Regions from separate parts of the Enterococcus sp. AZ194 genome, predicted to be linked through region 1. Evidence: a T-box and tRNA genes for the amino acid it is inferred to sense, from the RefSeq annotation. Region 1 holds a T-box; the other holds one or more tRNA genes.

Region 1 (12,859 bases):
TTTCACAGTAGTCTCTGACCATAGTTAGTTCTTCCACGCCGCCAACGTGACCATAGTAGGCGACCAAAATCAAGCGTCCTCTTGGGGCCAAACGAAGGAGAATTTCGTCCATAGCTATCTTGGTCGTGGTGGGCAAAGTAATGATCGATTTATCACTTTTAGGTAGGTAACCTAGATTGAAAACAGCAGCCTTTATGGGTGTTTCCCTAGGTAAAATCATACCTATTGTTTCGTGCCCTTGTAGGTAAAGGTGGGCACGAGTAGATAAGTCTGCTTCCAGCAATTTTTCTTGCGTTGTGTTCAGGGCTTGTTCTTGAACGTCAAAGCTATAGACGTGTCCAGTTTTTCCTACTAGCTCTGCCATAAATAAGGTGTCAAAGCCGTTACCCATGGTTGCATCAACGGCAATGTCTCCTGGTTGAAGGATTTCTTTTAGTAAGGTATGGCTGTAATGTAAGGCAGTTTGCAACATTAGACCCGCTCCTTTTGTCGTACATCAAATTTTCCTTGGTAGGAGTCTCTTCGAATTAATTCTGCATCAATGGCATTTAAAACTTCCCATTTTTTCAAGCTCCACATCGGCCCAACCAACGAGTCCCAAGGTGCATCTCCAGTTAAGCGGTGAATAATGATTTCTTTAGGAATCATTTCTAGCTGGTCGCAAATGACAGATACATAGTCTTCTCGAGACATTAATTGAAGTCGTCCTTCCTGATAATCTCTTAGCATCCGCGTATTGGTCATTAAATGAAGTAGGTGAAGTTTGATTCCTTGAATATCAGAATCTAGAATTGTTCGTTTGACATTTTCACGCATCATTTCGATAGTTTCTCCAGGTAAGCCATTGATTAAGTGGGTACAGATACGGATATTATGTTTTCTTAGTTTGCTGACACCGTCTAAATAGGTTTGATAATCATGGGCTCGGTTAATCAAGTCACTGGTTTGTTCGTAGGTTGACTGTAGGCCTAACTCCACCCACAAATAGTAACGTTGGTTCAGCTCAGCTAGGTAATCGACGACTTCATCGGGTAAACAGTCGGGACGTGTCCCTATAGAAATACCTACGACACCGGGTAAATTAACTACTTGTTCAAAACGTTCCCGTATGACTTCAACAGGTGCGTGTGTATTGGTAAAGTTTTGGAAATACACAATATATTGTTGCACATTCGGCCATTTTTTATGCATTTCATCTATCTCTTTTTGAAACTGAATCGGTAAAGGTTCTTCAGGGGCGACGATCATATCACCAGAACCAGAAACACTGCAAAAGGTACAGCCACCATGTGCGACCGTACCATCTCTGTTTGGACAATCAAACCCACCATCTACAGGAACCTTGAATATTTTGCCACCAAATTCTTCGCGCAAAGCATAGTTCCATGAGTGGTAACGTTTGGTGCCATCTTCTGAATAAGGAAAGTTCATCAGTTTATATCCTTCTTTCTTGAATCAACTTACTGCTGTTTACTTTTGAAACGCCAAACAAACCGTTTTTCTTCATAAATAGGATAGGTCAGTAGTAACCAGGAAAGTCCCAAACAAAAGCCACCTAAGACGTCACTTGGAAAATGAACACCTGCATAAATTCGACTGATACCAATTGTTACGATGAGTAGGCCAAGTAAGATTTGTAGAATGATTCTTACTTGTTTATTTTGAACAACTATTGGGACTAGAAAGATTAACGTACCAAAAAGTAACATACTCCCGTTTGAGTGCCCGCTAGGAAAACTGTAGCTTGTTTCATGAACCAAGTGTGTCAATGTTGGACGTGGGCGCACAAAAACTAATTTAATCAAAGGATTTACAACGCCACCAATCAAGCCGATGTTGAGAGTTAACCAAAGTGCTTCAGCATAGCGTTTTCCGACTAACAAAACGAATAAAAAGGCAATAGTTAAGATAATCATTGTGCTGGGATTGCCAAACTTAGTGATCCATAAATAAAAAGAATTCCAGTTCGGGTAAGGTGCGCGAACGAGAGAAGTCAGTGCTTGATCAAAGCCTTTTAACCAAGAAGGATAGAAACGCACAACATAACCTAAAAAGACAAAGATAAGTAACAAGCTACTACCAGCATATTGATAATAAAGTTTATTTTTCATTGAAACCTCCAATTTATACAATGAAGCTATTATATCATCACTTTTCATTTGGAAAAAGAAGAGAGGAGAGAATTTCTAGTAAGTGGTGAAAAATTAGTTGAATCATTTATTTTGATTTTGAAAAAGCGGCAATAATGCAAGATTAAAATTTTTCTTATTTTATAAAAATTCTCTTTTAATAAATAACAGTAACCTCACTGTAATAAACGAAAAATAGAAATCAGAAAAGCAAATAAAATAACTTTTGTTGTCAACCGGTGTAACAAGGTTTCTGATTTATACAAAACGAGCGTTATTCTTTAGTTTACAGAGAGATTACAAATTACTTTTATTTCTTAAAAATCTTTTAATAAAAGAAAAGAAAAGTTATAATTGAATTATCTCTTAAAATTAGAACGGAAGAAAACTCGGAGGAAAAAAATGAAAGAATCCTATATCCCTAGAAAAGATAGACGCAAGGCTGAAGCACAGCGTCTTGCTTTTAAACAGATGAAAAAGGGCGCGACAGTTATGGGAACGGCTATGATGAGCTGTTCTATCGGTGCGCCATTGTTTGCCCCACTAGAAGCGCACGCAACTGAATCCAACCAAGTCGCCTTACGAACAAATACTTCTGCTTTTATTTCTCAAATTGCTACGTATGCACAACCTGTAGCTAGTGCCAATGATCTATACGCCTCCGTTATGATTGCCCAAGCGATTGTTGAAAGTGGTTGGGGTGCGAGTGGGTTATCTGCGGCACCTAACTACAATTTATTTGGTATTAAGGGAAGCTATCATGGCCAAACTGTTTATATGGATACGATGGAATATTTGAATGGACGATGGGTTAGTAAAAAAGAGCCGTTTCGGAAATATCCTTCGTATGCAGAATCGTTTGCCGATAATGCCTATGTCTTAAGAAATGTTTCTCTTCAAGCGGGTGTTTATTACTATTCAGGTACATGGAAAAGTAATACCTCTTCTTATCTTGATGCGACAGCTTGGTTAACTGGTCGTTACGCAACTGATCCTTCTTATGCGAGTAAGTTAAATCGAATTATTTCGACATATGGTTTAACTAAATACGATACGCCAGCATCCGGGAATGCAGGTGGGGGTGCCAATACAGGGAACTCTGGAAATACCGGGAATAACGGAAATGCTGGAAATACTGGAAATACGGGAAACACCAATACAGGTGGTTCAAACAGTGGTGATACGGGATCAACGGCTGGCAAACAGTATTATACGGTTAAATCAGGTGATTCTATTTGGGCTATTTCACAAAAATACGGAATTACGATGAATCAATTGAGAAGCTGGAATAATATAAAAAATGATTTTATTTACCCAGGCCAGAAATTAGTAGTCAGTAATGGGGGAGCTTCAACGGGAACCGGTAATAATTCAACGGGCAACTCGAATAACTCATCTGGCAACAATTCTAATAGTAATACTGGTAACAGTAATACGGGGAATAGTTCATCTAGTGCCAGTCAATATTATACAGTTAAATCAGGCGACTCTGTCTGGGCAATCTCTAATAAGTATGGCATTAGCATGAGCCAATTAAGAAGCTGGAATAACATTAAGAATGATCTTATTTATCCAGGTCAAAAATTAGTGGTTAAAAAAGGGACTTCTACTGGTTCGAATAATAGCTCATCTGGAAATACTAACACAGGTTCTTCAAATGATAACAATAGTTCTTCAAACGATTCATCATCGAACACGAGTCAGACCTACACAGTTAAATCTGGTGACTCAATTTGGGCCATTTCAAACAAATATGGCATTAGTATGAGCCAATTAAGAAGCTGGAACAATATAAAAAATGACTTTATCTACCCAGGTCAAAAGTTGATTGTTAAAAAAGGTGCTTCAGGTTCTAATTCAAACAATACGAACAGTGGTTCATCTGGCTCAACAAACAATTCGTCGAATAATTCGTCTGGGACAAGCCAAACTTATACCGTCAAATCCGGTGATTCTGTCTGGGCCATCTCGAACAAATACGGGATTACTATGGATCAGTTAAGAAGCTGGAACAATATAAAAAATGACTTTATCTACCCAGGTCAAAAATTAACGGTTAAAAAAGGCTCAGCTAATTCGAATAGCTCATCAAACAATACGAATAATAGTTCTTCTAATAATGGTTCATCAAACAGTTCATCGAATAATTCGTCAGCTGGGACAAGCCAAACCTATACCGTCAAATCTGGTGACTCTGTCTGGGCCATTTCGAATAAATATGGCATTACTATGAGCCAATTAAGAAGTTGGAATAACATTAAGAATGACTTCATTTATCCAGGACAGAAGCTAGTGGTTAAAGGTGGTTCAAGTACATCTAATGATGCTGGTTCAACTGGAAGTTCAAATAATTCAAACAATTCTTCTAATGCAAATACGAATACAGGAAACAGCTCATCAGAAAGTAAGTACTATACGGTTAAATCCGGTGACTCTGTCTGGGGAATTTCTAAAACTCACGGTATTAGCATGAGCGACTTTAGAAGCTGGAATAACATTAAAAACGACTTTATCTATCCAGGTCAAAAAGTGATTATTTCAAAAACGGGTGGAACCTCAACGAACACGAATACAGCGGAATCTAACGCAGCGTCAAATAATACCACGACCAATGCGGATACGTACCAAGTGAAAAGTGGCGATACCTTGTGGACAATTGCAAAAAAACATGGTTTGTCAGTAGATAAAATAAAATCCTTAAATAAATTAAGTTCAGATATGATTTATGTCGGACAAAAACTTAAATTAAAATAAGAATTGAATTCACTGTCTAAATTTGGTAGTATGAAACTATTGAAATAGATAAACGGATAAAAAGGAATTAGTAAAAAGTTTGAAATGATAGAGAGCACATGGTTGGTGGAAATGTGTATGGATGCTTTTGAACTCGCCTTTCTCGTATACCTACTGAAACAATAAGTAAGTGGGTACGGTGACGATCGTTAAGACGTTTGAGGCCTTTTGTACAAAAGGTAAATGTAGGTGGTACCACGTAGATTACGTCCTATAAAAAGAGAAAACTCTTTTTATAGGACTTTTTTTAGTATAAAGGAGGAGAACCATGAGTTATAACCACAAAGAAATAGAAAAAAAATGGCAAAAATATTGGGCCAAAACGAATACGTTTAATACACATGATGACCCAGCAAAACCTAAATTTTATGCATTAGATATGTTCCCATACCCATCAGGACAAGGGTTACATGTAGGACATCCAGAAGGCTACACTGCGACAGATATTTTGTCACGAATCAAACGAAGCCAAGGATACAATGTCTTACATCCAATGGGCTGGGATGCGTTTGGTTTACCTGCAGAACAATATGCGTTAGATACAGGGAATGATCCGGCAGAATTTACGAAAAAGAATATTGAAACCTTCCGCCGTCAAATTAACGCGTTAGGTTTTAGTTATGATTGGAATCGTGAACTGAACACGACAGATCCTGAGTACTATAAATGGACACAATGGATTTTTACAAAGCTTTATGAAAAAGGCTTGGCTTATGAAGCGGAAGTCGCTGTAAACTGGGTTCCTGAATTAGGAACAGTGATCTCTAATGAAGAAGTTATTGATGGAAAAAGTGAGCGTGGGGGGTACGATGTCATTCGCAAGCCAATGCGTCAATGGATGTTAAAAATTACGGCGTACGCTGACCGTTTGTTAGATGACTTAGAGACCGTGGACTGGCCAGAAAGTATCAAAGAGATGCAACGAAACTGGATTGGTCGTTCAGTTGGTGCTAACGTCGATTTTAAGATTGCTGGGACAGAGGACTCCTTTACAGTATTCACAACCCGTCCGGATACCTTATTTGGTGCAACTTACGCAGTACTTGCACCTGAGCTTGAACTAGTCAAAAGGATTACGACGTCTAAGCAAAAAGAAGCAGTGGAAGCCTACATTGAAGAAGCTTCAAAAAAATCTGATTTGAAGCGAACCGATTTAGCGAAAGAAAAGACAGGGGTTTTTACAGGCGCGTATGCGATTAATCCGGTAAATGGCAAAGAAGTACCGATTTGGATTGCCGATTATGTTCTTGCTTCTTATGGAACCGGGGCAATTATGGCCGTTCCGGCGCATGATGAACGAGACTATGAATTTGCGAAAACCTTTGATATTGAGATTCTTCCAGTGGTTGCTGGGGGCGACGTAACCAAAGAAGCTTATGTGGGTGATGGCCCACATATTAATTCAGAGTTTCTTGATGGTATGGGTAAAGAAGAAGCAATCGAAAAGATGAATCACTGGTTAGAAGAACAACAGGTTGGAAAAAAAGAAGTGAGTTATCGTTTGCGTGATTGGTTATTCTCTCGTCAACGCTATTGGGGAGAACCAATTCCTGTGATTCATTGGGAAGATGGCACGACAACAACTGTACCAGAATCAGAATTACCGCTAGTATTGCCAAAAACAGAAAATATTCAACCAAGTGGAACAGGTGAGTCTCCACTAGCGAATATTACTGATTGGGTAAATGTGATTGATCCAAAAACAGGTATGAAAGGTCGCCGTGAAACGAATACTATGCCGCAATGGGCAGGTAGCTCATGGTATTATCTGCGTTTTATCGACCCACATAACAAAAATGAATTAGCGAACTTTGAAAAGCTTGAACGCTGGATGCCAGTAGATATCTATATTGGCGGAGCAGAGCATGCGGTATTGCATTTATTATATGCTCGCTTCTGGCACAAATTCTTATACGATATCGGTGTGGTTCCAACGAAAGAACCGTTCCAAAAACTATATAACCAAGGTATGATTCTAGGTCAAAGCTTCCGTGATAGCCGTGGTGCGTTAGTGCCAACCAATATGGTCGAAAAGCGTGAAGGTGTTTGGGTGAGTATTGAGACAGGTGAAGAACTGGAAGAAGCACCTGCGAAGATGAGCAAGTCATTAAAAAATGTTGTGAACCCTGATGATGTAATCGAAAAATATGGTGCAGATACGTTGCGGATGTATGAAATGTTCATGGGCCCATTAGATGCTTCGATTGCTTGGAGCGAGAATGGTCTTGAAGGAAGTCGCAAATTCCTAGATCGCGTATGGCGTCTATTAGTTGATGAAAATAACAAGATGCGCGATAGAATTACGACTGTAAATGATGGAAAGCTGACCAAGGTTTATCATCAAACAGTCAAAAAAGTGACAGAGGATTTCAATAATTTACATTTTAACACCGGGATTTCACAGCTGATGGTCTTTGTAAATGAAGCGTATAAGGCTGAGGTTCTACCATATGAATACATGGAAGGTTTTGTTCAATTATTAGCACCAGTTGCTCCACACATTGGAGAAGAATTATGGGCTATTTTGGGTAATAAAGAAGGCATTTCTTATGTTCCGTGGCCAACCTATGATGAAGCAGAATTAGTAGAAGATGAAATTGAAGTTGTTTTCCAAATTAACGGAAAAGTTCGTGCGAAAGTCAATGTTGCACGTGACTTGTCAAAAGAGGAATTAGAAAAACTAGCGATGGCAGATGAAACTATCCAAGCCAATATCGAAGGAAAAACAATCCGAAAAGTGATTGTTGTGCCAAACAAATTGGTGAATATCGTAGCAAATTAGCTTTTAAAAGCAGTAGCCATTCTCTGTGTTTTGGAGAATGGCTATTTTTATTTGTGATATAAAAGTAAAAGGAGGTTGGGACAGAAGTGTTTAACTCCGAGAACCGGGTAGGTACTGTGCAACATCAACTCATGCTTCGTTGTGTTTTACAGCAATAAGAGGGAATTCACGGAAATGACAAGAAACACGAAAGCCTTTCTTTCGATGTTGATTGATTCCTACGTGGTGCTCTTCAAATTTTTGTGAATTTCAGCTTATTTCCGAAGGAGTTGCTTCTGTACCCACCGTTTATTCGGGAAATAGGAGCATGGGCATAACTTTTTGAGTTATGTCTCATGCTCCTTTTGCGGTCTAGTTCATTCGAGTAACTTTCCAACACTCCGCCATTTCAAATGTCAGATTCTTCAATTAGTCGTTTAGCAATAAAGTAGTCACCCTCGTAAGGTTCATCTTTTCCTAAGACTTTTTGATACAAATCGACACCCTTGCCGGCGATGACGACTGTGTCTTGTGCCGTACAAAGCGATAAGGCGGATTCGATTGCGTGAGATCGGTCCATTTCAAAACGAACATCGACCTGCTTATTGGTAATCGCTGCAGCAATTTCCTCAGCAATTTTTTGAGGGGATTCATGAGCTGGGTCATCTGTAGTCAAAATAGCGATGTCACAAAGTTCGGAAAGAACAACGCCGAAATCTTTTCGACGAGAGATAGCTTTGTCTCCCGGGCTACCGATAATAACGATTAGCTTCCCAGTCGGATTCTCTTTTTTAGCAAATTGCAGCAAATTTTTTAAACTCAAATAATTATGGGCATAATCAACAAATACAGAGGCACCATTTTTATGAGTTAATTGATCCATTCGGCCAGGCACACGTGCATGAGCTAATCCTGTTTGACCGTCTGATACAGAAGCTCCGGCAAGGCTGGCAGCTAACAAGGCACTTGCGGCGTTTTCTTGATTAAAATCACCTGCTAAAAGGATTCGATAGTCGCCATCAATCATCGGTAAGTCCTGTTTGTTTGTGTGAGCTACAGCTTGTTGTGTATGCGATAAGTGAAACGCAAGTGAATCGGTTTGATCTGTAACCACTTGAAAATCAGCCGTCTTCTCTCGACCATAAGTCAGTACGGGAACACCCGCTTGGTTAATCGATTCAGCTAAAAGCGCATAGTAGTCAGTTTCATGATTGATGATGACTTTTTTAGAATGAAGTAACAGCTGACGTTTGCAATAGAAATAGTCGTCAAAGGTCGGGTGTTCAATTGGGCTAATATGGTCTGGTGAAATATTTAGGAATAGGCCGATATCAAATGTTAACCCATATACGCGCTGTGTTTTATAAGCTTGAGAAGAGACTTCCATAACTAGATGGCTCATCTGATTGTCTACTGCCTGGCGCATCATTTTATATAAATCTAGAGATTCTGGCGTAGTTAGATGAGACTTGAAATAATTTACTCCGTCTAATGTGGTATTCATCGTCGAAAGTAAAGCTGTTTTGTTTTGAGTCGTCTGATCTAAGATGGCTTTTGTAAAATAAGCCGCAGTCGTCTTTCCTTTAGTTCCGGTAAACCCAATAACGGTCAGTTCATTTTGAGGATAGTCATAAAAGGCCATGCTAAGAACGGCCATAGCTTTGCGAATATCTGTGACAATGATGGCGCATTGCGCGTTAACTTCGTAGGGCTGTTCTGCAACATAACAAGAAAGCCCTGCTTGAATAGCTGAAACTAAGTATTCTTCTTTGAAATTCAGACCTTTACAGAAAAAGAGCGTATCGCGGTCTACCTGACGAGAATCGTAGGAAATTTTTGTGAAAGAGCGGGTAGAAAGCTCAGTTAATTGAAGATGCCAACCATCAGTAGTTACAAATTCTTTTAATAGTTGGTGTTCAAGTAATAATGTGCGAATTTTATCTAGGGAAAACGTCATAAGAGATGCCTCACTTTTGGGTTGTATTTTATAAAAATAAAGAGCTGATTGAATGAATAACGAAAAAGTGATCTGAAGTGAAAATTCAGATGCCTTTAAACTTTCTCAATTATACCATAGGCGCTTTTGATTTTTTAGTGGTCAAAGGAATAGAAAAAAATCAAAAATCAGCAAAAGAATTCTGTTCCTACTATAATATTTTGCAAAAGAGATTGCTAGTTTGGCGAATTACAATTAAAATGGAGGAGTATGCTTTGAAGAAAGTTGGTAATCATTCAGATGGATAATCAAACACAACCGCAATCAAAAAAATTAACCAATCAAGAAAAAATGGCTCGTGGTTCGGCATGGATGACGGCCAGCAATATTATTTCTCGATTATTGGGTGCTATTTACGTCATTCCATGGTATGCATGGATGGGCGAACATGCCAAGACGGCCAACGGATTGATGAACATGGGCTACAATGTCTATGCATTATTTCTGATGGTTTCGACTGCTGGGATCCCAGCGGCTATTGCCAAACAAGTCTCTCATTATAATTCGCTAAATGAATACCAAACAAGTCGTCAGCTATTTATCAGAGCGTTGCAGATGATGGCCGTATTAGGTGTCGCGTTTGCCGGAATTATGTACATTGGCTCTCCTTGGCTCGCCGAAGCATCAGGTGGCGGAAAAGACTTGATTCCAACAATGCGCGCATTAAGTGTGGCTGTTTTGGTTTTTCCTTGTATGAGTGTCATTCGTGGCTATTTCCAAGGAAATCAAGAAATGATGCCATTTGCTTTATCACAAATTGTGGAACAAGTGGCTCGCGTGTTTTATATGCTATTGACTGCTTTCATCATTATGAAAGTTGGGAGCGGCGATTATGTTGCCGCTGTAACTCAATCGACGTTAGCAGCTTTTGTCGGTATGCTTGCTTCGTTTGTCGTATTAACCTATTTCCTACAAAAACAAAAGGTAACAATGGATGTTTTTGTTGAAAAAAGCGCAAATCAATTAACTCTAGCCACTAAAGACTTATTAGTTGAGACGGTAAAAGAAGCGATTCCGTTTATTATCGTTGGTTCAGGGGTAACTATTTTCAAATTGGTTGACCAAATGACCTTTGTAAAGGTGATGGCAGGGGCAACAGCCTACTCTCATGACCATTTAATCGAGTTGTTCTCGGTGTTTAGTGCTAATCCAGATAAGTTGACGATGGTGGTAATCGCCTTAGCAACCTCTATTGCAATGGCAGGCTTACCGTTAATTACGGAAGCAGCTACGATTAAAGATCATATTGGCCTAGCCAAATTGACCAATAATAATTTTCAACTGTTTGCCTTTGTGATGTTTCCGGCAACCTTTGGGATGATATTATTGGCATTCCCATTAAATACTTTATTCTATTCACCGGATCATTTGGGAACAAAAGTCTTGATACAGGCTTGTATTGCTGGGTTATTCCTAGGATTATATATGTTAGCCTCCAATATGCTACAGGGGATGTATCAGAATACCGCTGCAATTGTTTACCTAGTTATTGGTTTTATCGTGAAACTAATTTTGCAGTACCCATTGATTCGTTTGCTTGAGGTTTATGGACCTTTGATGGCGACGATGATTGGTTTTGCTGTTTCATGTTATCTGATTGTTAGGAAAATCCATAAAGTGACACGATTTAATATTAATTTGACCGCACGCAGGGTCTTGTTGATATTCCTTATGACGCTTATTATGATGGTTGCAGCAGGAATTGCCAGAGTAATCTTTGGTTTAGTCCTAGATGTAAATAGTAAGTTCCAGTCGTTTATTCTAGTGGTACTTGTTGCAGCAGTAGGTGGTGCAGTCTATGGATATCTTGCACTAAAAACACGACTAGCAGATAAGCTTCTCGGAGAACGCATTGGAAGTTTACGCAGAAAATTAAAGATAAAATAACGATCGTTGAGTGGAGACCATGACATAAGTCAGCTCCACTCTTTTTTAGGAGGAAATCGGAATGCGCTTAGATAAATTTTTAGCAGATGTTGGCTTAGGGAGTCGTAAAGAAGTCAAAGTATTCATCAAAAAAGGGCAGGTTCAAGTGAACGGTGAAACCATCAAAAGTGATAAATTTCAGGTCAAAGAAAAACTAGATCAGATTACGTTTGAGGGGGAGAAAATTACCTACCAAAAAGACTTTTATTACCTGCTGAATAAACCACAAGGGGTAATCTCGGCGACACAGGATAATTACGATGAAACGGTCTTGGATCTATTTAGTGATGAAGAATATCGGGAAGACCTCTTCCCTGTTGGTCGCTTAGATAAGGACACGGAAGGCTTATTATTAATTACCAATGACGGTGTTCTTTCGCACCAATTATTATCACCAAAAAAACATGTCGAAAAAGAATATTATGCCCATGTAGCAGGGATTATGACCAATGAAGATATCACTGCTTTTGAAGCAGGCGTAATTATCAGTGGAGAAGAACAAACATTGCCAGCGAAGCTTACAATTGTCTCGGTGGATGAGGCGATGCACACTTCAGAGATAAAATTGATACTTCATGAGGGGAAATTCCATCAAGTAAAACGTATGGTCGCAGCAGTAGGTAAAGAAGTTACCTACCTGAAGAGGATAAGAATGGGTAATTTGTACCTACCAGAAGATATTGAACTAGGAAGCTATCGCCAACTAACTGAAGAAGAATTAGGAAAGATAAAAGGGGAATGAATGGGGAGTCATTGTGATTTAGAGTGGGGGAAGTTGTAGACTTATAGTACTATCGGAAAACGGTTGCGCATATTTATTTCGAGTGCTAAAATATTATTAACATATTTAATTGAATTAAATATAGGGCGAGGTAGTAAAAAGCCTCGAGGATTGAAGAAATTATATATGTTATAGGACTATCTGGTTGAGATTATGTGTCCAATCAGATAGATATATTACTCTAAAATGATAGCGGATACAAAATATGCGAGGGATATATTTAATTATATGGGTATGTTATTTAATGAGATGTCTGTACCCTAGTAGTAATCGATTGGAGTCTCATGTGAATAAGAAAATTTTGTAAAAAATTATAAAATCGATTTTATCTTTTCTATTATAGTTGTGATAGAAAAAATATGGCGACAGAAAGATAGAGATTCATAGTTCCATTGTAGTTATAGGCATCTTGTTTATTTATGTATTATTATATAACAAATCAAATTAAAAGAATCTATACATATATGTGGTAC
Region 2 (12,859 bases), 1.9 Mb from region 1:
GTTAGAATATCGATATGACCAGCTTCCCGGAGCGTTTATCAATGCGCAACGTCAAGGGCTTAAAGGAGCGTTATACCCAATGGTGACCTTCACAGGAGTGGAGTGTCATAATGAGTGGGAGATTACCTTTGAGGAAATCCATAGAAATGGGTCGATTGCCTATGCTATCTATAACTATACGAACTATACAGGAGATAGAAGCTATATTGATTCTGACGGGATTAAGGTGTTAGTTTCAATTGCTCGTTTTTGGGCAGACCGTGTGCACTACTCCAAACGTCATAAGGCCTATATGATTCATGGTGTGACAGGGCCAAATGAGTATGAAAATAATGTCAATAACAACTGGTACACCAACACGATTGCCGCTTGGGTACTACGGTATACGCTGGAAAACTATGAATTGGCTCAAGCAGAATCAAAAGCGCAGCTGCAGGTCACAGAAGAGGAAAAAGCGCAGTGGCAAGAAATCGCTGCTCATATGTATCTGCCAAAAGATGATGACTTAGGTGTGTTTGTTCAACATGATACATTTTTGGATAAAGAATTGATGTCTGCGGCAGATTTACCAGAAAGCGCGCGACCGCTGAATCAAAATTGGTCATGGGATCATATTTTGCGGAGCTGTTTTATTAAACAAGCGGATGTCCTGCAAGGGATTTATTACTTTGGTCATGAATATACATTAGAAGAAAAAGAACGAAATTTTGATTTTTATGAGCCAATGACGGTACATGAATCCTCATTGTCGCCGTGTGTTCATTCAATTTTAGCGGCTGAATTGGGCAAAGAAGAGAAGGCGGTAGAGCTGTATGCAAGAACCGCTCGCTTAGATTTGGACAACTATAATAATGACACAGAAGATGGTCTTCATGTTACCTCTATGAGCGGGAGCTGGTTAGCGATTGTTCAAGGTTTTGCTGGGATGCGAACATTTGGTGGCCAACTGCGATTTGCCCCGTTTTGTCCGGCGAATTGGGACGGGTATTCTTTCCCGATTGGGTATCAAGATCGTCTAATAGAGGTTAGTGTAACGAAGGAAAGCTTAATGCTTCGTTTATTAGAAGGTGAGCCGCTCGAAGTGGTTCTATTTGAGAAAACGCAGATGTTAAAAACAGTTATTGAACAAACTTTATAAGAAATGAAAGACCACTTGAAATCAGCTGATACTGGTTGGAATAGTGGTCTTTTTGGTGATTTACAAGATACTTACTGTTATTTACTATCCTCAAGCTGTATTACTTGAGTCCTTTTCAAGATGGTGGTAAGCTAAGTTTGTGAAAAAAAGTTCAGTGGGATTTACTGATAAATGATTAGGAGGAAATCAAATGAAGAAACAACTTGGAATTGCCGTGGCAAGTATCGCCGCATTATTTTTATTAGGAGCATGTAGTAGTGATAAATCGTCAAGCAGTGAGTCATCTCAAGCAGCTTCATCAAGTAGTGTTGCGAGTACAGAAAGTTCTTCAACAACTGCTTCTTCAGCTGAAGCAGTCAACTATAAAGATGGCGAATACCGTGCAGAAGCGAAAGAGTTTGACGATAAGGGTTGGAAAGAGTATGTCGTAGTGAAAATTGCGGATGGAAAAATTACAGAAGCAGAATTTAATGCAGAAGATAAAGATGGCAAACTGAAAACAGAGGATGCCGACTATAAAGAAAATATGAACAAGGTCAATAAGACATATCCTGAAAAATACATGAAGGAATTGAGCGACGCTTTAGTTGAAAAACAAAAAGCATCAGATGTAGAAGCTGTTACAGGTGCGACACATTCCTCATCAGACTTTGTGGCTTTAGCAAATGAAGCATTAAGTTATGCAGCTAAAGGAGAAGTAGGAACACACGTTGTCGATTTAAGTGAATAGTCGTTATAATGAATAAAGATAGCTTCAAGGGGGATTTCTGTTGAATTTCTTCTTGAAGTTTTTTTGATGAAGAAAAAAGCTTGTAGAAAAAATGAGGAGAGCTACGTGTGATTTCTTTTATTTTTATGAAAATTCCTTATAATATCAGTATGAAACCTATTAGAATGAGGGAATGTATGGTAAGATAATAAAAAAAGTGTATATAAAAAAGGATGACATTTATGGAGAATAACCCAAATATCAAGCGCAAACATTTTCGCTTTCCTGCGTATGACGATGAAACAGGAGTAAAATTGCCAGCTGAAAATCGCCGTGTCTTATTTGGTAATGAAGAAGATTTTATTACAGCAGAAAAATCAGGAGAGGCCGATGAACGAGGCGTTCGTCGCTCACATAAAATGACGAATGAGAAACAGGGGCACTCCATTCAGCAAAAAGAAGAGCTAGCAAAACATAGAGCTAATTTGCCAGATTATAATAAACCTAGGAAAACGGAGATTACTCCTACTGGGAAACAAAACTTATTTGGTGAACAACATAAACATGTGGCAAACTTAGCGAAAACTAGAACTGCTGAGCATCGTTCAGAGCCGATGCGTTCAACAAAAAAAAATTATTCAGGTCGTTCCTATTTCGTACCCAAATATATTCCAGCCTCAATTATTCCCGATGAACCAACGTCAACGGTTAAAGAGGATGAGTTACTAAGCTCAATGAAAAAAACAGAGCAGTCATTCTTAATGTTTGATACGGAACCAGCTGCCTTCCAAGAACGGACAGATGAGGATCCATCTGTGAAAAAGTTCAATAAACCGAAGTCAACTGAAGTCAAAATCAATCGAAAAGAGTACAAAAAGATGACTAGCCCAAAAGAAGATAATAGTAAAAAATCACGTGCTATTTTGGACCGCTCGTTAAGTGGTTTGATTGAAGAAGAAAGCACAGATTTAGAAAAAAACGGGTATTTTAAATAAAATAAGAGGAGGTTGTAAGAAGCGAAAAATGTTTCTTACAACCTTTTTAATTTTTAACTAGTGAACAAAAAAAAATTGGCGATTTAAGCTCCGTTTAAGCTCAGCGAGGTATGCTGTTTTTATCAAATGAATGGAGGGAAAGTCGATGAGATTGAAATGGTTGAAAAGTTTATTAAAAAAAGCACCTGTTTCCCGAATTGATCCATATGAAGTAGACAACGAATTTATGCTGGTAAAGGATTTTCCGAATACGGATAAGAAATAAAAAAAAGGACACATAATTGCAGCTGGAACAGAGCAGAAATGACTCGGTTTAGCTGGCAATTATGTGTTTTATTGATTGTACACCCGTGGAAAACGTGAATGAACCCTATTTGTGTTAAAGTTGAATTACTCAAAACAACACACAAAAAAAGCTCATTCTATTCTAGCGTGAAATCAACAGAAATTTATTGAGCAAAGCGAGAAATTATTAATTTTTGTCATTAATTGACTCAAGGGGGATCAAACCCCACGAAAAAGTTCATTGCAGACATGATTTACGGTATCGCAAAAAAATAAATCACCTCTTCTCTCTGAAATTAGTCGTGCCTTTGAGGAAGAGATTGACCTGCTTTCGACAATTAAATGGTTAAGTCGAAATGTAAAAGAATTTGAGGACTATGCAAAACTTTATGCCAACTATACAGCTATTATGAAATAGTATTTGAAAGACGATATGTTAGTCATTGTGGACAATTCTGATATCGTCAAACCTTAGGGCGAACAACTTGAAGCCTTGCATCGTGTACATGACGGATCAAAAAGGCGGCACTGAAATAAGCTATATGGCCGCGAACATGTCAGTTGCTACCTAAAAAACGAAACACCCAATTGTGAAGGTCCAAAATTTGTCCGTTTTAAAGTACAAGGAAGTGATAAAGGTAACTATGACTGGTGCCAGCATCGTCATGTTATTTAATTAGAAACACATTAAAATATAAGTGGAATCCCATATTGAATAGATATAATTAAGTGTCCACAAAAAACGATTCAGGAGGAAAAACATTATGAAAAGTTTAAAGATTTCATAATTGTTTTGTTACCTGGCAACATTGATTATGGCGGTCAGTCCATTCATATTTTCTGGAGTTGTTGTTCAAGCATTTGAAATGTCTGGAAATCATTCAAGTATCATGAAGAGTTCTGCAGTAACTATTCCTAACCTAGCAGATGCAGAAACTATTTATCAAGATAAAGATGGTAATATCTACACGAAGAATGAAATAATTGTACAAACTGGACCACTAGATCCAAGATTACAGCCTTTTTCTTCTGCTAGTGTTATCACAGTTGGTATTTTGTGGAAGTATACTTCAAAATCTGATGGAACAAGGCTGAGGAACACTTTTAGGAATGCAGCTACTGCAGAAGGTATCTTGGGAATAATGGCGGCAATTGCAGCTGCCGGTATCGAAACTGGTCCTATAGCTTCAATACTAGCAGTTATTGCTGGACTTGGAGCCTTGGCGTTCTCTAAGCGATTTACTGAAGGCGCAAATTTGATTGCAAATCACCCTAAATCCGGTAAAATATATATGTATTTAGATCATTGCACGTATAGTAAATAAAGATTTTGAGTGAGGAGGATATTATGGATTATTTATTTGGAATCCCTATAATATTTATAATATTCTATATCACTAGTGTTGCGCAAATATAGTCAGAATAATCTGAAAACTATCTTTCGCTAAAATTTTAAAAAAAGTCGAATGCTTACGCAAGGGATGACTTTTTTTCAGAAAATTTTGGTCGTATTTAACTGAATCCTAAAAGCGTCGACAACGTATTTAGTCAAAATCACCCGGGTCTGTGGCGCTCTAACCAGATTTCTGCAGGCTCAAAACGTAGATAATGAAATGAGCGCTTTAACTGGAAAAGTGTCGCTACCGAATTCAATTCGATCTTTACCAAATAGGTTAACAGCGTCGCGATAAGGGTGAGAATCACTTGATTAATTGCACCTTGTTCGCTTCGTGAGTAAAGTTGCTTGATTGCCAGATTCTGTTTTAAATGTTTGAAAAACAGCTCAATTTGCCAACGTGCTTGATACATGTCGGCGACTTCATTTGGCGAAATATCAAAACGATTGGTAACGATTCGCAAGAGACGTTGACCTTTCGTCAAAACGGTCACAAGACGAAATCGTTCGGTGACGTGATTGTTTCCGCCGCCTAAAATGACGTGTTGATCACTGATAAGTTGACCGTCTGTTGTTTTTGGATTCACGAGTTCAATTTGTTCTAAGACTGTAATCGTCGTATTGGATTTTGTTCGTGTCACAAAGAAATAACCGTCATTGTGCAGGCGATCCAGCAGTTTGTAATCAAAATAGCCGCGATCCACAACATAGGTCGCTTCTGTTTTGTCCACTAAACATTCGAAATGATTCCGGTCATGTTCTTCGGCATTAGTAATCGTAAAATGTTCTGGGTATTGATTGGTTTTGTCCAGATAACAGAGGTTCAAATGAAGCTTGATACCTGCTTTAGTTTTCCGAAAATTTGCCCATGGAAACCGCGTCTTATTCAACGGGATCGTGGTTGAATCAACAAGTTGAAGGCTAGTTGTTTTTGAACTTGGTCGTTCTTTTGCCACTTTCTGAGCCAACTGCGCAAAGATCTCCATTAGAACTTCTTGACTGATTTCAGGAATTTTACGAGAAAGTGAACTGTAGCACAGCGAATCTATGCCTATTTCTTGGCGAAGACTTCGATCCATAAAGGATCTGTCCATTTCGAGAAAGCTTGGAAGCTCTTCATAAACGGCATGTAACAGAACTTTAATTGTGGTCGTGAAGTCCAGTTTTTTACTGTAAGAATTAAATTGTTGCATCCAATTTTTGGCTTCTTCCGATAAATTATTCAAATTTATTGAAGAAAACCATTTCTGAAATGAAGTTTTTGAGTTATACTTATCCATGTTGTGGTCCTTTTTATTGGTCTTGGATAAGTCATCCAAGAGTAGTATAAAGGATTTTTTTTTGTCTGGATAGCTTTATATCAAGTTTTAGATAGGTTGAGGAGTCTTTGCAACACTAGTGATTCTATATAATGAAAAAAAAGAGAGTCGTTTGGAAGAATCAGAGAATGGCATATACGATTCTTACAATCTCTCTTTTATTAAGTATCATCATAGTAGTTTATCTATTCTTTTGGTTCAATAATATTGTAGGTAATCAGTGAAAGAATGATGTGGACACTTTACTGGGAGTCTACTAATCTAAACTACGCATTAACCTATAAAAAAATTTGTAATGCTAGCGTAGTAACAGGCAGAGAGGGACTTCCTTCTCTGTTTTTTGGCTTTTCTGGGTGTAACAACTCAGTATAGAGATGAGCGAAGAATCCTCCTAAAATAAACCTACTGCTTAATTGTTTTTGCTAGCAATTTTTCAATAACATGAACCAACTAGGAAAAAAGTATCTCGCACAAAAGATTTTCCAAATACGGATAAAAAATAAAAGGATATAATTGCGACTAAAAAGAGTATAAACATCTCATTTTAACTGCTAACTATGTGTTTGTTTTTTTGAAAGAATAGAAGGCAGTCGGCTAGCTAACTATTGTCAAAAAGCTATTCATCCGAATTTTTGTGATGTTGCCAATAGATAAGGAGGTTTTCTGCCCAGTCCATAGCAATACCAATTATGAACCCTAAACAGATACCAAAGAGTAAGTTAAAAAAAGCTAGGCCAATCAGAATGCCTGTAAAAAGACCTAAACCAGTGTATTTTCCATCTTGATATTCAGGTTCCAAGTTAGCCACCTCCTAAGCGTAGTATAACAGAAAAATAGCCAGAGTAGCTTGACATTCACCCCGTCCATCGGTATCATTTAGAGGTGTTGATTTTGCAGATGTGGTGGAATGGCAGACACGCACGCTTGAGGGGCGTGTGGGCGAAAGCTCGTGTGGGTTCAAATCCCATCATCTGCATAATAATAGGCAGTGCGCGGATTAAATCATCGCGTGCCAAAAAGAATGGATGAATCGCTGAGTAGTGAGCGATTCATTCATTTTTTTGTATAAGTTTATCTGTAGGACAAATAGAGAGGCTGTTTTTTGTGCTCGATTTTTTACTATTCTGTTGGTTCATATTACTTTCCTATTATTTTTTGGTTATTTGTGACGCTGTTCGTGCTATTTGTTACATGTAGAAATATTATGGAAATTATTATGATAGTATTTTATTTAAGAACAAAGCTATTTCAAAAGTATAAAACTAGAAATAAATTTTATGCTAATAACTTTCTAATAAATAAAAGTATGATAATTAACATATCTACAGACGAGAAGTTAACCCATTATTAAAAACGCTACCATTTTTATTAGCTTTAGGCTATAGTAATCAATTAAAAAAATATTGAACTAAAACAGGTTATTATTAAGAGGAATGATTTGTATATGAGGACGGTGAATAATAAATTTCAAAAAGTTTAACTAATTATAATGTTTTTTTGGAGGTCGGACATATATGAATAAATCACCAAATGATTTTTTTAATTTCCAAGTGTACTCACATGAAAATGTGTGCGTAGAGGACGATTATAGTATACTAGAGACATTTTCTCAGTATAATATTAAAAAAAAAGAATAATTTACTCTTATAAACTTTTTTCTAATGAATTAGATTGTATAAAAAAAGTGCTACCAAAGAATACGTACGATTCAGAATTTAAATTTCAGACTAGATTAATGTTATGGGTATCTTCATTTCTCTATAATCGTAGTTCAGGAAGAAAAGATATTGTTCCTCTAGAACCATTAAACACTTTAACTTTTTTTAAAGGGGAAAAAGAATTAGATGTTAACTGTCAAATATTTGCAATATTTCTATCAGAAATTTATTTATATTTTGGATTTAAAAGCAGAGTAATAACTTGTTTTCCTATAGATTTACGATATTCTGACTGTCATTGTGTTACCTTAGTATATTCAAATGAATATGCTAAATGGATTTGCTTTGATCCTTCTATGAATTGCTACTGTACAGATGTTCACAATATTCCATTAAATGTGAAAGAGATAAGAGAATTTCTTATTTTAAATAAAAAAATTAAAAGTCCAATGTTACCTAGAAGGTACTCGAAAAGTTATTTGAACTATTTAGCTAAAAATTTTATACGCTTTTCATCTATCCAAAATAACTGTTTTGGTGGATATGAAAAAAATAGGCAGAGAATAGTCTATTATTTAAATCCTGTCTTACTAAACTTCAAAGATAAAACTGATGGAAAAACAAAGATCATAAATACACAAAATGATGAGGAATTTTGGTCTTGAGTCAAAGAGGAGGGTGAAATTATGTTTAAACTATCTAGGTTTAATTATCATATAAAAAATGGAGCAGGGGATCTCTTGTTATATAATTCGTTAGTAGGACAGAATAGTTTTTTAAAAATACCTATGATTGAGGCTGAAGTTGTAAACAATTTGTTAAAGAAAAAAATTTCCTATAAATCATTCTCATCAGACTTCATCGAAAAGCTTATCGAAAAAGGATATTTGATTAGAGAGAATGTAAATGAAAACGATTTATTGAGAGGGTTATACTTAGAGACGATTGGTTCAACAGAATTAGAATTAATAATTCTGCCTACACTTGAGTGTAACTTTAGATGTAAATATTGCTATGAGACATTTGAAGACGGCCAAATGTTGTCATCGGTTCAAGAAGCAGTTGTCAAATTTGTGGAAATGAATATCAATAAGTATTCTAGAGTACATGTGGAATGGTTTGGTGGTGAACCACTAGAAGGGTTACCTGTAATTGAGTATATATCAAATAAAATTATTGATATATGCAGAAAAAAGGGGAAACCTTACTCTTCTAGTATGACAACGAATGGATACTTACTTTCCGAAAAAATTTTTAGAAAATTATTAAAATATAAAATTTTAGACTATCAACTGACAATTGATGGCTTGAAAAAAATTCATGATTATCAACGGCCGTTATTAAAAGGAGATGATTCTACTTTTGATAAGATAATTGAGAACCTATTGTCAATAAAAAAAAATATAACTAGAAAAGGCTTCAACATCACTATTCGAACTAATTTTTCCAAGGAGTTAATTCAATATATTTCATTCTATAAAGAGTATTTTGCTAGTAGGTTTGGCGAGGATAACCGTTTTACTTTCTTTGCCAGACCAGTAATGGATTGGGGAGGAGAACAAATCAAATCTTTTGAAGGTCACATCTACCAAGAAAATAAGATGATTCATAATATATATAATAATATCATTAATTCATCCGATAAACTTAGATATACTTTTGGAGAGTTTTTGAATCCTTGTGGAGGGGTTTGTTATGCATCAAAAAAAAATAGTTTTGTTATTGCTCCAAATGGTCTTGTTTACAAATGTACATTAGATTTTGTGACAAATCCAGAAGCTAAAATTGGAAAATTGATTGATAATGGAATTATGCAAATTGATGGAAATAAAGCTGCAAGTTGGATTACTCATTCTGAAGTATGTAATGAATTTGAGACCTGTTTTTTTGCTCCAAATTGTTTAGGTGAGCCTTGTCCTGCTCGTAGAGTATTGAGAAAAGATCAAAAAGTAAAATGTCCATTAGAGAAAGTGGCATTAAAGGATACACTATTACTTTTAGATGTAGAAAATAACGTATTTGAAAGGATTTCAATAGGTAATGGCGAATAAAGGCGAGATTATACAAGCACTGGGAAATGTAGGAATCACTATTAGAAATGAATCAAGTGACGTGGATATCAGAGAGTATATTAATGATTCTTTACAATATATGTTAGCTCTAGTTGAATTGGAAGACCAATTTGGTATTGAGTTTTCTGAAGATTTTTATACTTTAGATTTATTTGCTTCACTAAATAATTTAATTATAGTTGTTTCGAATTTTCAGAAGGAAATGTTCTAAAAGAAGTAGTAAGCATTTTAATCTACTCTTTTAATCATAAAAAAATTTCGACTGCTAACCCCATATAGCTTTTGAATTCTACAAGGAGGTGAAGGTTTCCAAAAATATAAAGATAGCGCATAGATAGAATAGAATTTGATACGGTCTTTATTTTAGATGTAGTTAATCAGTCATGTCTTTATTATGGGGACGAAAACATGAAAAAGAGAGAATCGAGTGATGGTTATCAGGTTAAAGTAAGGCATGGATATTTGTTGTCGAAAGTAATGCAAATAGTGAATATACTAGAAGTCAGCAAGTTCAAAAAATAAAACTATAGGAGGATACCAACATGTTGAAGTTATACAAACCAAAAAAGAAACAGAGCAAGAAAGTACACTTATATACAACAGAGCTAGGAACAAATTCTAGATGTCATGGGTGCTGAGAGTCAATTACATGCCAATATATTTTGGCATGTAATAATCGAAGTTATTAATTTCCGCAATAAAGAAAACAGTACAGATTATAACAGATGATAAAAGCTAAATAAATTAATAAACATCCGCTATTTCAATTATGTTTCAAAGAACTAGCGGATTGTTTTCAGGTGGGTGAAAAAGTGAATCAAAAGAACAAACTACTAAGACAACATAAAAAACTGTTAAAATTTTGTCTAGAGCATTCTACTCATTCTTTGTTAACTACAGAAATAATCAAGCTGGTTGTATCAATAGTAGAACCGCTTATTTTATTATATTTAACGGCTAATATTCTAACCATTTTTACTCAAGACTCGTTAACAAAGGGGATGCTGAGTATTTTTGAGTTTTTTTTGATTGTTTCTATACTTAAAATTGTTCGAATTAAAAACACAACTCATCATGCCGTGGCAATAAATCAAAATAATGATCAAGAATTCTTTTTCTATGCGCAAAGTTATGCGTGCATTCCTTATTATGAATTTGAGAAAGAAGAGACTCGCGATTTACAAAAGAGAGTAAGGATCAACACGCATAGTACGTATTTAGTTACGGAAGTCTTAAGTAGCTTTTTAGCAAGTTCTTTTCAATTAGTTGTGTATATGCTCATTTTATTTCAGTTTTCGAAATTATTCTCTCTACTGGTTCTTTGTTCAGTGGTATTCCACTATTTTGTTAGTAAAAAAATAGAAACGGCGCGCCTAAATTTTGCTGAGAGATCAGTGAGCGATGAAAGAAAAGTTTCTTACATTTATCGTTTATTAACTGATCTTGATTGGTCAAAAGAAATTAGATTAGGCAATTTCTTTCCATATTTATTAGAAAAATCAGAAACTATCCGTGCAAAATTGTTGAAAAACGGTGGAACGTTTATAGGAAAGACTCGCACCTCGTTAATTTTTATTGAAGCTGTCGTCTTTCTATTTTCTTTCTTTCAATATGGCTATATTGCTTATCAATTTTTTTCATCCAATTTGGAAATAGGGCAGTTTATTCTCATAATTGGAGCGATAAATAATCTGACCAATATTTTTCAAGCAATGACCGCTAACTTTGGTAAATGGATGATAGCTGTTGCTAAGTTTTCAGAACACCAAAAATATATGGCATTGATTCCTGAAGAAAAAAATGAAACAAGTATTTCTCAAGATGAAGGAGTTATCGAATTTCGGGAGGTTTCTTTTAACTACCCCGATAGTACTGAAACGGCGCTGTCTGAAATTAGCTTCACACTAAAAAAAGGAGAAGCATTGGCAATAGTTGGTGGAAATGGCTCAGGTAAGTCGACTATTATAAAATTGTTATGCCGATTTTATAAGCCGAGTTCAGGAAAAATATTTTATAAAGGAAAAGATATTTGGTTATATTCATCAAATGAGTGGCAGGATTTTTTATCTATTGTCTTTCAAGATTTTCAACTCTATTCTTTTTCAGTAGCCGATAATTTATCTTTAAGTTTACCTAAAAGTGAAGAAAGAATGAAAGAGGTGCTGGATGATTGGGGGATGAAGGAGAAAATCGAGCAGCTTCCTTACGGTTTGGATACGCAAATCAGTAAGCGCTTTTTCGAGGAGGGAGTCGAATTTTCTGGAGGAGAGTTACAGAAAATAGCTGGTAGTAGAGCACAATATAAAGAGGCCCCGATTTTTATATTTGATGAAGTGAACGCGAATTTTGATGTCTTTGCAGAAGAGCTCCTCTACAGCTCTTTAAACCAAATTTTAAATGGTAAGTGGTCTATTTTTATCACGCATCGTTTAGGAATGTGTCGTTTGGCAACTCAAATTATTGTTTTAGATAAGGGGAACTTGATTCAAACGGGAACTCATCAAGAATTAATCAACCAAAAGGGTGTTTATTCGAATCTATTTTGTAAACAAACATCGTATAGTTAGGGTGAATGAGAAATGAAAACATTTATTCAGGAAATATACTTTCTATCAACATTTATTTATCACCTAAACCCGAAATACAGTTTTTACTCTATTTTAGGGAGTTGCTTGCAGGCTTTGCTTGTATTCCTACCACTTTTTGTTGTGCAAGAAATATTAGATGCTCTGACCAATCTTCAGCATTTTGACACGCTAATTTTTCATATTGGCATGTTGTTAACCTTAATATTTGGCGTAAAGCTGCTGAATCGATTGATAGATGCTTCTTTGTTTGTTGGAAAAAAAGATCTAATTATTCAAGCAAAAGAAAAGGTTGCCACAATCGTCCATAAAACTCCTTATGTTCAAGCAGAAGAGAGTGATTTTCGCGATTTTTTAGCATTGGCGGAGGAAGAGGACTGTTTTGTAGATTTGTTTCAATTGCATTCGGAAGTTCTGTTGTCTTTCTTTCAGCTCATCATTTTTTTTATTATTTTGGGAAGATTATCTATTCTTCTATTCTTCTTAAGCCTACTTGTCGCTTTTGTACAAGTCTATATACAAAGTAATAATATCCTTTTATGGGAGAAATGGAAGCCCAAATATCTCCCTTTTTGGAGAAGAATTGACTATTATTTTTCCTTACTTCAGTCTGTTGAGCAAGGTAAAGAAATAAGAATGAACCATTCAAGAGAGTTTGTAAGTGGACAATTTGAGATAAATGAAAAGAGTCATATGTCAGTA

Evidence for each region. A T-box is a leader RNA that pairs with one kind of tRNA and senses whether it is charged. The one in region 1 lies ahead of leuS (leucine--tRNA ligase), so its partner is inferred to be a tRNA-Leu.
Region 2: it encodes a tRNA-Leu, which carries the amino acid that the T-box ahead of leuS (leucine--tRNA ligase) is inferred to sense. The anticodon was not compared.

Annotation. Positions count from the first base shown of each region.
Region 1 is NZ_JBIOQR010000001.1:3,843,526-3,856,384, reverse strand. It holds gene IGI37_RS17850 (class I SAM-dependent methyltransferase) at 1-472, opposite strand, end outside; gene IGI37_RS17845 (TIGR01212 family radical SAM protein) at 472-1,431, opposite strand; gene IGI37_RS17840 (phosphatase PAP2 family protein) at 1,461-2,111, opposite strand; gene IGI37_RS17835 (LysM peptidoglycan-binding domain-containing protein) at 2,532-4,883, shown strand; T-box leader at 4,930-5,139, shown strand; gene leuS (leucine--tRNA ligase) at 5,191-7,704, shown strand; gene IGI37_RS17825 (UDP-N-acetylmuramoyl-L-alanyl-D-glutamate--L-lysine ligase) at 8,093-9,640, opposite strand; gene IGI37_RS17820 (hypothetical protein) at 9,730-9,927, shown strand; gene IGI37_RS17815 (putative polysaccharide biosynthesis protein) at 9,920-11,566, shown strand; gene IGI37_RS17810 (pseudouridine synthase) at 11,628-12,347, shown strand.
Region 2 is NZ_JBIOQR010000001.1:1,938,119-1,950,977, reverse strand. It holds gene IGI37_RS09025 (glycoside hydrolase family 65 protein) at 1-1,138, shown strand, start outside; gene IGI37_RS09020 (FMN-binding protein) at 1,329-1,868, shown strand; gene IGI37_RS09015 (hypothetical protein) at 2,090-2,842, shown strand; gene IGI37_RS09010 (hypothetical protein) at 3,943-4,452, shown strand; gene IGI37_RS09005 (IS4 family transposase) at 4,682-5,803, opposite strand; gene IGI37_RS09000 (hypothetical protein) at 6,459-6,641, opposite strand; tRNA gene IGI37_RS08995 (tRNA-Leu) at 6,736-6,818, shown strand; gene IGI37_RS08990 (hypothetical protein) at 7,578-8,165, shown strand; gene IGI37_RS08985 (radical SAM protein) at 8,187-9,551, shown strand; gene IGI37_RS08980 (hypothetical protein) at 9,541-9,783, shown strand; gene IGI37_RS08975 (ABC transporter ATP-binding protein) at 10,385-12,139, shown strand; gene IGI37_RS08970 (ATP-binding cassette domain-containing protein) at 12,152-12,859, shown strand, end outside.